Regions from separate parts of the Bradyrhizobium sp. LVM 105 genome, predicted to be linked through region 1. Evidence: predicted binding sites of a transcription regulator. Region 1 holds the regulator's gene; the other holds the start of a gene.
The links. The regulator HrcA, encoded in region 1, represses chaperone genes, less so after heat shock. The targets are predictions, from matches to a motif close to GTTAGCACTCNCNNNNNGNGAGTGCTAAC.

Region 2: the regulator HrcA is predicted to act here: its motif matches at 2,997-3,025, upstream of D6B98_RS37340 (co-chaperone GroES).

Annotation. Positions count from the first base shown of each region.
Region 1 is NZ_QZMV01000003.1:155,248-160,957, reverse strand. It holds gene D6B98_RS10370 (hypothetical protein) at 1-605, shown strand, start outside; gene pncA (bifunctional nicotinamidase/pyrazinamidase) at 894-1,616, shown strand; gene grpE (nucleotide exchange factor GrpE) at 1,765-2,385, opposite strand; gene hrcA (heat-inducible transcriptional repressor HrcA) at 2,482-3,570, opposite strand; gene rph (ribonuclease PH) at 3,739-4,452, shown strand; gene rdgB (RdgB/HAM1 family non-canonical purine NTP pyrophosphatase) at 4,464-5,099, shown strand; gene hemW (radical SAM family heme chaperone HemW) at 5,116-5,710, shown strand, end outside.
Region 2 is NZ_QZMV01000031.1:18,728-24,437, forward strand. It holds gene D6B98_RS37325 (L,D-transpeptidase) at 190-1,017, opposite strand; gene D6B98_RS37330 (protein phosphatase CheZ) at 1,334-2,119, shown strand; gene D6B98_RS37335 (hypothetical protein) at 2,280-2,801, opposite strand; gene D6B98_RS37340 (co-chaperone GroES) at 3,118-3,414, shown strand; gene groL (chaperonin GroEL) at 3,562-5,193, shown strand; gene D6B98_RS37350 (hypothetical protein) at 5,335-5,710, shown strand, end outside.

The DNA.
Region 1 (5,710 bases):
AGCGCTATTCGATGATCGTGCCGGGCGCCGGCTTCTCCGGCTATGTCGCGGTGCAGGTCCCGGAGAATGCGACCAAGATCTACACCGACGAGGCGGTGCGGCAGATGTTCGCGACCGCCACCACCCGCAAGCAGGTCTCAGCCGAGGAGCAGATCGCGCTGATGCCGTTCAAGATCACCGATCTCGCCGACTTCAAGGACGTCCGCACCCTCGCGCCGGGCTCCAGCATTATCCTCGCCGACGGCAATGAGAGCGCAGGCTATGAAGCGAAGCCGTTCATGATCCTCGGCCTGATCGGCGCCACCCCGCAAGCTGCCGACGACCGCGCCCGGTTCGCCCAGGAGGCCGCGCTGCAGATCCCCGGCGTGCGCGAATCCCGCGTCACCATGTCGGAGCCGATCCGCATCAACGGCCAGCAAGGCTTCGAAACCCGGATCGACGGCGTCAGCGGCAAGGACAAGACGCCGGTGACCGTGGTGCAGTGGATCCGCTTCTCGAGCGGCGGCGCTTCGCTGCGCATCATCGCCAGCGCCCCGCGCGACCAGTGGCAGGCCGCCTTCACCCGCTTCCGCGCCGTGCGCGACGGGATTCAGCCGAAGGGGTAGCTGCGTCTGCGAACGAGATGCGCTCCCTCCCCCGCTTGCGGGGGAGGGCTGGGGAGAGGGTGTCTCCGCAAAGGGACAATCACCCGGAGGATAGAACCCTCACCCGGCGCGCGGGACGATGCTTCGCATCGCCCGGACGCGCCGACCTCTTCCGCAACGCGGGAGAGGTGCACCAAGCGCGTGGCGAGCGCTTAGCCGCTCACCAGTACCGGCCGCATTTTCGGGCTTCTGTTCGTGTACGAACGGAACTAGGCTTCCCCTATTGGATCATCCCAAGGGAGGCGAATGATGCTGGATCGGCGGCAGGTTTTGGAAATGCTTGGAACGACGGCGCTGGCGACCCTCGCGCCGAGCGCGTTGCTCGCAGCGACATCCATCAAGCCGGATGACGCCTCCGCGCTGCTCGTAATCGACGTGCAGAACTGCTTCCTGCCTGGCGGCAGCCTCGCGGTGAAGGAAGGCGAACAGGTGGTGCCGGTCATCAACAAGATCTCGAAGGCGTTCGCGAACGTGGTGATGACGCAGGACTGGCACACGCCGGGCCACGTTTCGTTTGCCTCAGTCCACTCGGGCAAGAAGCCGTTCGATACCGTCGACCTTCCCTACGGCAAACAGGTGCTGTGGCCTGATCATTGCGTGCAGGGCACCGACGGCGCGGCGCTGTCCAAGGACCTTGCGATCCCGCACGCCGAGCTCATCATCCGCAAGGGTTTTCACAAGAACGTCGACAGCTATTCGGCCTTCCTCGAAGCCGACGGCAAGACCTCGACGGGCCTTGCCGGATATTTGAAGGGACGCAAGATCAAGCGCGTCTTCGTCGCAGGGCTTGCGACAGATTTCTGCGTTGCCTGGACGGCGCTCGACGCGCGCAAGGCCGGCTTCGAGGTCTATGTGGTGGAAGACGCCTGCCGCGGCATCGACACCCAGGGTTCGCTCGCCAAGGCCTGGGCCGATATGGCCAAGGCCGGCGTGAAGAGGATCCAGTCTGCGGATATCGCGGCGGGTGCGTAAGCGACGCACAACACTGCAAGACCCTCATCCTGAGGAGCGCGCTACTTCGCGCGCGTCTCGAAGGATGAAGGCCCCCGCTGCGGCGCCCTGGCCTTCATGGTTCGAGACGCCGCGCAAGAGCGCGGCTCCTCACCATGAGGGTTGAAACTCAATTGGCCGCGCTGCTCGATTCGTTGTTGTTGTTCGCCGCAGGCGCTGGCTTCGCGCCGCCCTTGGCGACGCCGACCAAAGCCGGCCGCAGCACGCGGTCGCCGATGGTGTAGCCGGCCTGCATGATCTGGACCACGGTGCCCGACGGCACCGACGGATCAGGCACTTCGTACATCGCCTGGTGGAAGTTCGGGTCGAACTTCTGGCCCTGCGGATCGAGCTTCTTCACGCCATGCTTTTCCAGCGCGCTATGCAGCGCGCGCTCGGTGAGCTCGACGCCCTCGATCAGCGAGGTCAGGCCGGGATCGGCGGTGGCACGCGCCTCGGCCGGAACGGCATCGAGCGCGCGCTGAAGATTGTCGGCGATGTCGAGCACGTCGCGGGCAAAGCCGGTGATGCCGTAGAGGCGGGCGTCAGCGACTTCCTTGGTGGTGCGCTTGCGCAGATTCTCCATCTCGGCCAGCGTCCGCAGCATGCGATCGCGCGCCTCGGCGACTTCCTTTTGCAAGGTCTCGACCGAGCCGGGCTCGGGATCGTCGGGCATGATGTAGGGCTTTGACACCACGGGCTCGCCAGTCGGCGCGGCCGCGTCTTCGGGTTGCCGGTCATGATCGGTCATCGGCTAAATCTCGAACTCGTTTCCAGGGATTGTTGGCCCGGATATCGTGCTTTGAGCAGCGAAAATCAAGCGCCCGTGATCGGAAGCAGACGCCGGTCAGCCCCCCAAGAGGCGGCTGACGATGCGGGCGGCATAATCCACGGTCGGGATCACGCGGGCATAATTCAGCCGCGTCGGACCGATCACGCCGAGGACACCGACGATGTGGCCGGCGGCATCCCGATAGGGCGCGATGATGGTGGAGGACCCCGACAGCGAGAACAGCTTGTTCTCGCTGCCGATGAAGATGCGCACGCCCTCGGCCGTCTCGGCCCGGCCGAGCAGATCGATCACGCCGCGCTTGGTCTCGAGATCGTCGAACAACAGGCGCACCCGCTCCAGATCCTCCAGCGCGTGCAGATCTTCGAGCAGATTGGCGTGGCCGCGCACGATGAGCTGGCGGTCCTCGTTCTCGCCGCCGGACCAGCTGGCGATGCCGGCAGAGATCACCTTCTGTGCGAGCTGATCGAGCTCGGCGCGGGCCTCGCCCAGCGCCGTCTCGAGCTCGAGCCGCGCCTCGGCCAGGGTTCGGCCGCGGATTCGCGCGTTGAGGAAATTGCCGGCCTCGGTGATCGCCGAGGAGGGAACTCCAGGGGGCAGCGTCAGAACGCGATTCTCGACCTGGCCGTCCTCGCCGACGAGGATGACCAGCGCTTTCTCCGGTTCCAGGCGGACGAATTCGATGTGCTTGAGCCGCGCATTGGATTTTGGCGTCAGCACCACCGCCGCGGCGCGGGTCAATCCGGATAGCCGCGTCAGCGCCTGGTCCAGCGCCGCCTCGACCGAGTGCGCCTGGCCTACGGACGTGAGCTGGCTCTGGATCGACTGCCGTTCGGCCTCGTTGAGGTCGCCGACCTGCATCAAGGCATCGACGAAGAAACGCAGGCCGAGTTCCGTCGGCAGCCGGCCGGCCGAGGTATGGGGTGCATAGATCAGGCCGAGCTGTTCCAGATCGGCCATGACGTTGCGGACCGAGGCCGGCGACAGCGGCATCGCGATCAGGCGCGAGATATTGCGCGAACCCACGGGCTCACCGGTCGCGAGATAACTTTCGACAATTTGACGAAAGATGTCGCGGGAACGCTCGTTGAGCTGGGCGAGGCCTGCGCGCGGCGCGATCAGATGGATCGGATCGTGATGGGCCACAGCGGTAACTCCTCTCAGATCCTCATAATTTGTCTATCCGGGGCGCTTCTGACAAGCGTGGCGTTCGCCGGCGCGGAATCAGGGGCCGAATAAGCCCTTGCCGCCCACCTTCGCCCCACCTACAAGCACCGCCAACAGCCTTTCCCGTGAGTTTTGGAGGATTTCCCAATGCGGCCAAGCCGCCGTGCGCCCGACGAATTGCGCCCCGTGACGCTGGAGCGCGGCGTGGTCAAATATGCGGAAGGCTCCTGCCTGGTGAAGTTCGGCGACACCCATGTGCTGGTTACCGCCACGCTGGAAGACCGCCTACCGCCGTGGCTGAAGGGCCAGGGCCGCGGCTGGGTCACCGCCGAATACGGCATGCTGCCACGCGCCACCTCGGAACGCACCCGCCGCGAGGCCGCCGCGGGCAAGCAGAGCGGCCGCACCGTCGAGATCCAGCGCCTGATCGGCCGCTCGCTGCGCACCATCGTCGACCTCGAGGCGCTCGGCGAGCGCCAGATCACGGTCGATTGCGACGTGCTGCAGGCCGACGGCGGCACCCGCACGGCCTCGATCACCGGCGCCTGGGTCGCACTTGCCGATTGCGTCAACTGGATGAAGGCGCGCAACATGATCAAGGCCAACGTCATGCGCGACAACGTCGCCGCGATCTCCTGCGGCATCTACAACGGTACGCCGGTGCTCGATCTCGATTATGCCGAGGATTCGGAAGCCCAGACCGACGCCAATTTCGTCATGACCGGCGACGGCCGCATCATCGAGGTGCAGGGCACGGCGGAACGCGAACCGTTCACGGAAGGCGAGTTCCTGGCGCTGATGGCGCTGGCCCGCAAGGGCGTTGCGCGTCTCGTGGACTTGCAGAAACTGGCTGTGGCGTAGTCAATAGGCCCATGCACCGCCGAATCACCGGAAAGCTCGTCATCGCCACCCACAATCCCGGCAAGCTTGCCGAGATGCGGGAGCTGTTGGCGCCCCACGGCGTCGAGGCGGTGTCGGCCGGTGAACTCGGCCTCGGTGAGCCGGATGAGACCGGCAACGATTTCCGCAGCAACGCCGCGATCAAGGCGATCGCGGCGGCGCAGGCAACCAGGCTGCCCGCCTTCGCCGACGATTCCGGCATCGTGGTCGACGCGCTCGACGGCGCCCCCGGCATCTACAGCGCGCGCTGGGCCGGCCCCACCAAGGACTTCAACGCGGCGATGGCGCAGATCGAGCGCTTGTTGCAGGAGCGCGGCGCCACCAGGCCGGACAAGCGCAGGGCCCATTTCGTCTCGGCGCTCTGCGTGGCCTGGCCCGACCATCATCTCGAAGAGGTCGAGGCGCGCGTCGACGGCACGCTGGTCTGGCCGCCACGCGGGACTGCCGGCTTCGGCTACGATCCGATGTTCTTGCCGGATGGTCACAGCCGCACCTTCGGCGAGATGGAGAGCATCGAGAAGCACGGCCTGCCGCCGCTGGGTCTCGGCCTGTCGCATCGTGCCCGTGCCTTCCGGAAACTGGCGGAGATCTGCCTTGAGCCGCGCTAGAGCGTTTTCAAGCGAAGTGGATACCGGTTCGCGCCAGGAAAACGCGTCAAAACAAGAATCTGAAGCCTTCGGCGTCTACGTGCACTGGCCGTTCTGCCTGTCGAAGTGCCCCTATTGCGACTTCAACAGCCATGTCCGCCATGCCGCGATCGACGAAGCGCGCTTCGCCTCCGCCTTCGCGCGCGAAATCGAAACGACCGCGGCGCGTGCATCCGGCCGCGAGGTCAGCTCGATCTTCCTTGGCGGCGGTACGCCATCCTTGATGCAGCCCGCAACTGTCGGCGCGGTGCTCGATGCGATCGGCAAGCACTGGAGCGTTGCAGGCGACGTCGAAGTGACGCTCGAAGCCAATCCCACCAGCGTCGAAGCCACACGCTTTGCCGGCTATCGCAGCGCCGGCGTCAATCGCGTCTCGCTCGGCGTGCAGGCGCTCGATGACGCCTCGCTGAAGACGCTCGGACGCCTGCACAGCGCGCGCGAGGCGCTCGATGCCGTCGCCATCGCGCGCCGTTCGTTCGAGCGCTATTCGTTCGACCTGATCTATGCCCGCCCCGACCAGACGCCGGCGATGTGGGCCGATGAGCTGCGCCTCGCCATCGATGAGGCGGCCG
Region 2 (5,710 bases), on a different contig from region 1:
AAGGCGGAGCTGACGGTGCGGTGCTTGAACCGCTCGGCTCGCGCACCGCATCCGGCCTCGTCAACTCGTCGTCGGCGCTCCGCTGTCCCTCGTCTCGGGTTGCGGCACCGTCAGCAGTCATGACCCTTCAGGCGCATTTCGGGTCGGCGCGGCAATCGGATTTGATCGCTGCATCGAGCGTATGACGCTTCACATCACCACGACCTTGGTGCCGACATTGACGCGGCCATAGAGGTCGATGACGTCCTCGTTGCGCATGCGGATGCAGCCGGAGGAGACATTGGTGCCGATGGTCCAGGGCTCGTTGGAGCCGTGGATGCGATAGAGCGTCGAGCCCAGATACATCGCGCGGGCACCGAGCGGATTCTCCGGGCCGCCCTCCATGTGCCGGGGTAGATCCGGCCGGCGCGCCAGCATCTCGGCCGGCGGCGTCCAGTCCGGCCATTCGCGCTTGGCCGTGATCGACTTCACGCCGGACCAGGTGAAGCCGGGGCGCCCGACGCCGATGCCGTAGCGCATCGCCCGGCCGTTGCCCTCGACGAGATAGAGGAACTTGTTCGGAGTATCGACCACGATCGTGCCAGGACTTTCCTTGCCGCTATAGTCAACGAGTTGTTTCTCGAATTTCGGATCGAACTGACGCTGCCGCGGATCGACCGCGTCCTGCTGGAGCGTGCCCTGCTGATATCCGCCTTGTTGATATCCACCTTGCATCTGCGGCTCGCCCATCGGCGGCAGGCGGCGCTGATCGTAATAAGCCGGCTGCTGCTGATACACCGGCCGCTCGGGCGCGTAGGCCGGACCGCGGCCGGGACCGTCGCCGAACAGGAATTCGATGAAACCGCCGCCCATGTTCGAATTGGAGGCGACGCGCACCGGCGCGGGCGGCACCTGCGGCGCATAGAGCACCGCGGGCGGATCGTTCGGCACGGTGTTGTCGAAGGCGCCGGCCTCGTTAGCGCCGACAATGAAGGTGCAAGCGCTGCCGAGCAGCGCGACAGACATTTTCTTGAACATCGACGTACTCTGTACTGTTTCGTCTAGATCACATGCGTCGTGGAGAGCTGGTGGCTGGTCCGCGCCCTTCGACGTGGTCAATAAAAGGCAAAAGGCGTTTTGTTTGGTAAACGGAAAGCGTGTTTGGATTCACCACGTCGCGAGCGAAGCGGCAATTTGGCGATCAGCGTTTATTTTCGATGAACGCGGCGCGGCCATGGTTAATCGCTTCTTTGCACCGCGGCGCGCGACGCAGCACAACAGTTCCGGCTGTGAACTTCGTGTTAAATCGCTTCTGCCTACAAAGACGCGTGAGTGAGGTGGGGGGAGTATCCTGATGGCTGTTCACCGCAAACGTTTTCGCGTCGAGGACATCGCTGGTGGCGAGATGCCGATTTTGGACGTAACCGAAGAGGCAATCCCGATGCATAGCGAGATCATGGCCGAGCTACGCGCGATCCGCGCGCAGATGGCGAAGGGCATCACGGCGGCCCCGCTGTCCGGTAGCGCGGCCATGGCGGCGATCGACGCCTCCACCGCCCACGAGCTTTCCGAGGCGCGCACGATGCTCGAGACCTATCGGGCCCAGATCGAGCAGTGCGAGAAGCTGAAGGTCGAGCTCGACCTCATCCATGACGCCATCGACCGCACCAAGCGCGAAATCGCGACGCTGCACGGCAAGAGCTTTGACGGCGGCGAAATGGCCAAGGTCAATGGCGAGCTCGGCGCGGTGGTCGGCGGCACCGAGCAGGCGACGCAGCAGATCCTCGAAGCCGCGGAATCGATCGACCAGGCCGCCAGCGCCATGTCCAAGGTGGACTCGATCGACCAGCAGAAGCGGCTCGCCGACGACATCCAGGAACGTGTCATCTCGATCTTCGAAGCCTGCAACTTCCAGGACCTGACCGGCCAGCGCATCAGCAAGGTCATGACCACGATGAAGTTCATCGAGCAGCACATCAATGCGATGATGGACATCTGGGGCGGCGTCGACGCGATCAAGTCCCACGTGCCGCCGCAGGTGGACAATCGCAGCGAGGACGAAAAGCTTCTCAACGGCCCGAAGCTCAACGGCGACGTCGGCCACGCCTCGCAGGACGACATCGACGCGCTGTTCGACTGAGCGGACGCGGGATACGGACAAAGCAGAACGCCGGCCTGAGGCCGGCGTTTTCGTTTTGAGATTCTATTTCACCTCGTCATTCCGGGGCACGCGAAGCGTGAACCCGGAATCTCGAGATTCCGGGTTCGGTCCTGCGGACCGCCCCGGAATGACGGAGAAACTAAGCCCTCGGTGCGCAGCGGATGTAGACCATGTTGCCGTAGCGGGTGGCGGCGTCCTTGTCGATGAAGCGGGTGATCAGGACGCGGCCGTCGAAGGAGACGATTTCGCGGTCCTGCTCGCCGGGGGTCGGCCCCGCCGGTCCGATGTAGTTCTTGCCGCTCGGCGAGCCCTTCAGCCGCAGCTCCTGGGGCGTCGCCTGGTCAGCCAGATGCATGATCACGCCGCCGGAGGAACCGGCGGTGATCACGTAGGGATTCTTGCACTGGGCCCGGGCTGCCGCCTCGGTGCGGGCGCGGTCGGCCGGGTTCTGGAACGAGGCCAGCCCCCAGCGGCCCACGATCTCGTCGGCGCGAATGGTCGCAGGCATTTCCGGGGCGACGCCCGGCTCCGCTTCGGGCGGCGGCGCGGACGACGAGAAGGACGGCAGGCTCATGCCGCCGCCACAGGCACCCAGCAGCAGCGCCAGACAAGAGGCGGCCGCCAGATTGGCAACCGTGCGCGCGTGAGCTGAACTGATCATGGCATTCCCCCAAGCAAGACCATGGCCGCACCCCTCACGCAGCCAAGCGCAAAAAAGCTGCCGGAGCAATGACGTCCTTCGATACGTCGGCGCCCCGAACAAGTTTCCAATGCCACCATCCTATATCCGCCTCACCAATCGCTTAACCACCTTTGCTTGACAGGATCGCGGCCAAGCCATATTTCCGAGCCCACTATTAGCACTCGGAAAGCCCGATTGCTAAGCGCGCCGTTCGAACCCTGGGATAGGGGATGGACGGAAGCGCCGCCGCACCCACTTCCACTCCTTCCGAAGCGAGCCTCCAAAGGGAAACGTCATGGCTAAATCCAAATTTCGTCCGCTGCATGACCGTGTCGTGGTCAAACGTATCGACGCCGAGGAAAAGACCAAGGGCGGCATCATCATTCCGGACACTGCCAAGGAAAAGCCGTCCCAGGGTGAGGTCGTCGCCGTCGGCCCGGGCGGCCGCGACGAGACCGGCAAGCTGACCCCGATCGACCTCAAGGTCGGCGACCGCGTGCTGTTCGGCAAGTGGTCGGGCACCGAGGTCAAGATCGACAACGAAGAGCTCCTGATCATGAAGGAGTCGGACATCATGGGCGTTCTGGCCTAAGGCCATCCGCCTGAACAGCCGCTGAATGTCATGCCCGGATCCAGGCGATCCGGGCATCCATTATTCCGCCGGGTTCGATCTTGCGATCCCGGAAGCGATGCGACGAGCCAGCGGCAGACACATCACGAAACACGAGGGACTGCAGAAATGGCTGCCAAAGACGTCAAGTTTTCCGGAGACGCGCGCGATCGCATGCTGCGCGGCGTCGATATTCTCGCCAACGCCGTCAAGGTGACGCTCGGCCCGAAGGGCCGCAACGTCGTCATCGAGAAATCGTTCGGCGCGCCCCGCATCACCAAGGACGGCGTCACCGTCGCCAAGGAGATCGAGCTCGAGGACAAGTTCGAGAACATGGGCGCCCAGATGGTGCGTGAGGTCGCCTCCAAGACCAACGACCTCGCCGGCGACGGCACCACCACCGCGACCGTGCTGGCCCAGGCCATCGTGCGCGAGGGCGCCAAGGCGGTTGCCGCCGGCATGAACCCGATGGACCTCAAGCGCGGCATCGACAGCGCGGTGTTGGCCGTCGTCAAGGACATCGAGAAGCGCGCCAAGCCGGTCGCGGCCTCCTCCGAGGTCGCCCAGGTCGGCACCATCTCGGCGAACGGCGATGCTGCCATCGGCAAGATGATCGCCCAGGCGATGCAGAAGGTCGGCAACGAGGGCGTCATCACCGTCGAAGAGAACAAGTCGCTCGACACCGAAGTCGACATCGTCGAGGGCATGAAGTTCGACCGCGGCTATCTCAGCCCCTACTTCGTCACCAACCCCGAGAAGATGACCGCCGAGCTCGAGGACGCCTACATCCTCCTGCACGAGAAGAAGCTCTCGGGCCTGCAGGCCATGCTGCCGGTGCTGGAAGCGGTGGTGCAGTCGGGCAAGCCGCTCGTCATCATCGCGGAGGACGTCGAGGGCGAGGCGCTCGCCACCCTGGTCGTCAACCGTCTGCGCGGCGGCCTCAAGGTTGCCGCCGTCAAGGCGCCGGGCTTCGGCGACCGCCGCAAGGCCATGCTCGAGGATATCGCGAAACTGACCGGCGGCCAGCTCATCTCCGAAGACCTCGGCATGAAGCTCGAGAACGTCACGGTCAAGATGCTGGGCCGCGCCAAGAAAGTGGTGATCGACAAGGAGAACACCACCATCGTGAACGGCGCCGGCAAGAAGCCCGACATCGAGGCCCGCGTCGGCCAGATCAAGGCCCAGATCGAGGAGACCACCTCGGACTACGACCGCGAGAAGCTCCAGGAGCGCCTCGCCAAGCTCGCCGGCGGCGTCGCGGTGATCCGCGTCGGCGGCGCGACCGAGATCGAGGTCAAGGAGAAGAAGGACCGCGTCGAGGACGCCCTCAACGCCACCCGCGCCGCGGTGCAGGAAGGCATCGTCCCCGGCGGCGGCGTCGCGCTGCTCCGCGCCAGGAAGGCGGTGGGACGTCTCACCAACGCCAATGCCGACGTCCAGGCCGGCATCAACATCGTGCTGAAGGCGCTCGAAGCCCCGATCCGCCAGATCGCCGAGAATGCCGGCGTGGAAGGCTCGATCGTGGTCGGCAAGATCCTGGAGAACAAGTCCGAGACCTTCGGCTTCGACGCCCAGAACGAGGACTATGTCGACATGGTCGAGAAGGGCATCATCGATCCGGCCAAGGTGGTGCGCACCGCGCTGCAGGACGCCTCCTCCGTGGCCGGCCTGCTGGTGACCACCGAGGCCATGGTCGCCGAGACGCCGAAGAAGGAAGCCCCGCCCGCCATGCCCGCCGGCGGCGGCATGGGCGGCTTCTAAGTCCATCCTTGCACGACAATGTTGTGAAGGCCGCCTCCGGGCGGCCTTCTTTTTGGGAACGATGGATACCGCTTTCCGATTCAACCCACGGCCAAAACCCACTACGGTGGCGCCGATTCTGATTGCTTGAGGATGTCGTCGATGCGCGCGCTTCTGGTTTGTTCGACAGCCCTGTTGGCGGTTTTGCTGGCAGCTTCACCCGAGGTCGCCTCCGCCCAGATGAAGCTGTCGCCCAAGGCCACGGCGCCCGGCGGCGTGGAGACGCGCTATTTCACCTCGATCGACGGGTTGATGGACGGCAATGCCGACGTCATCCTGAAGGAGACGCGCCAGGGCAAGACGGTCACCGCGGCCGTGCTCGACGTCTGTTACCCGATCGCGAAGAATTCCGACCGCAAGGACCGCTTCGTCGTCAATCTCCAGGTCGCAGGCCAGACGCTGACCGGCACCACGCAGAGCATCAGTGAGAAGGCGCCCGTCAGCGTCAAGCTGCTGCGCAAGCAGAGCGGAGACTTCT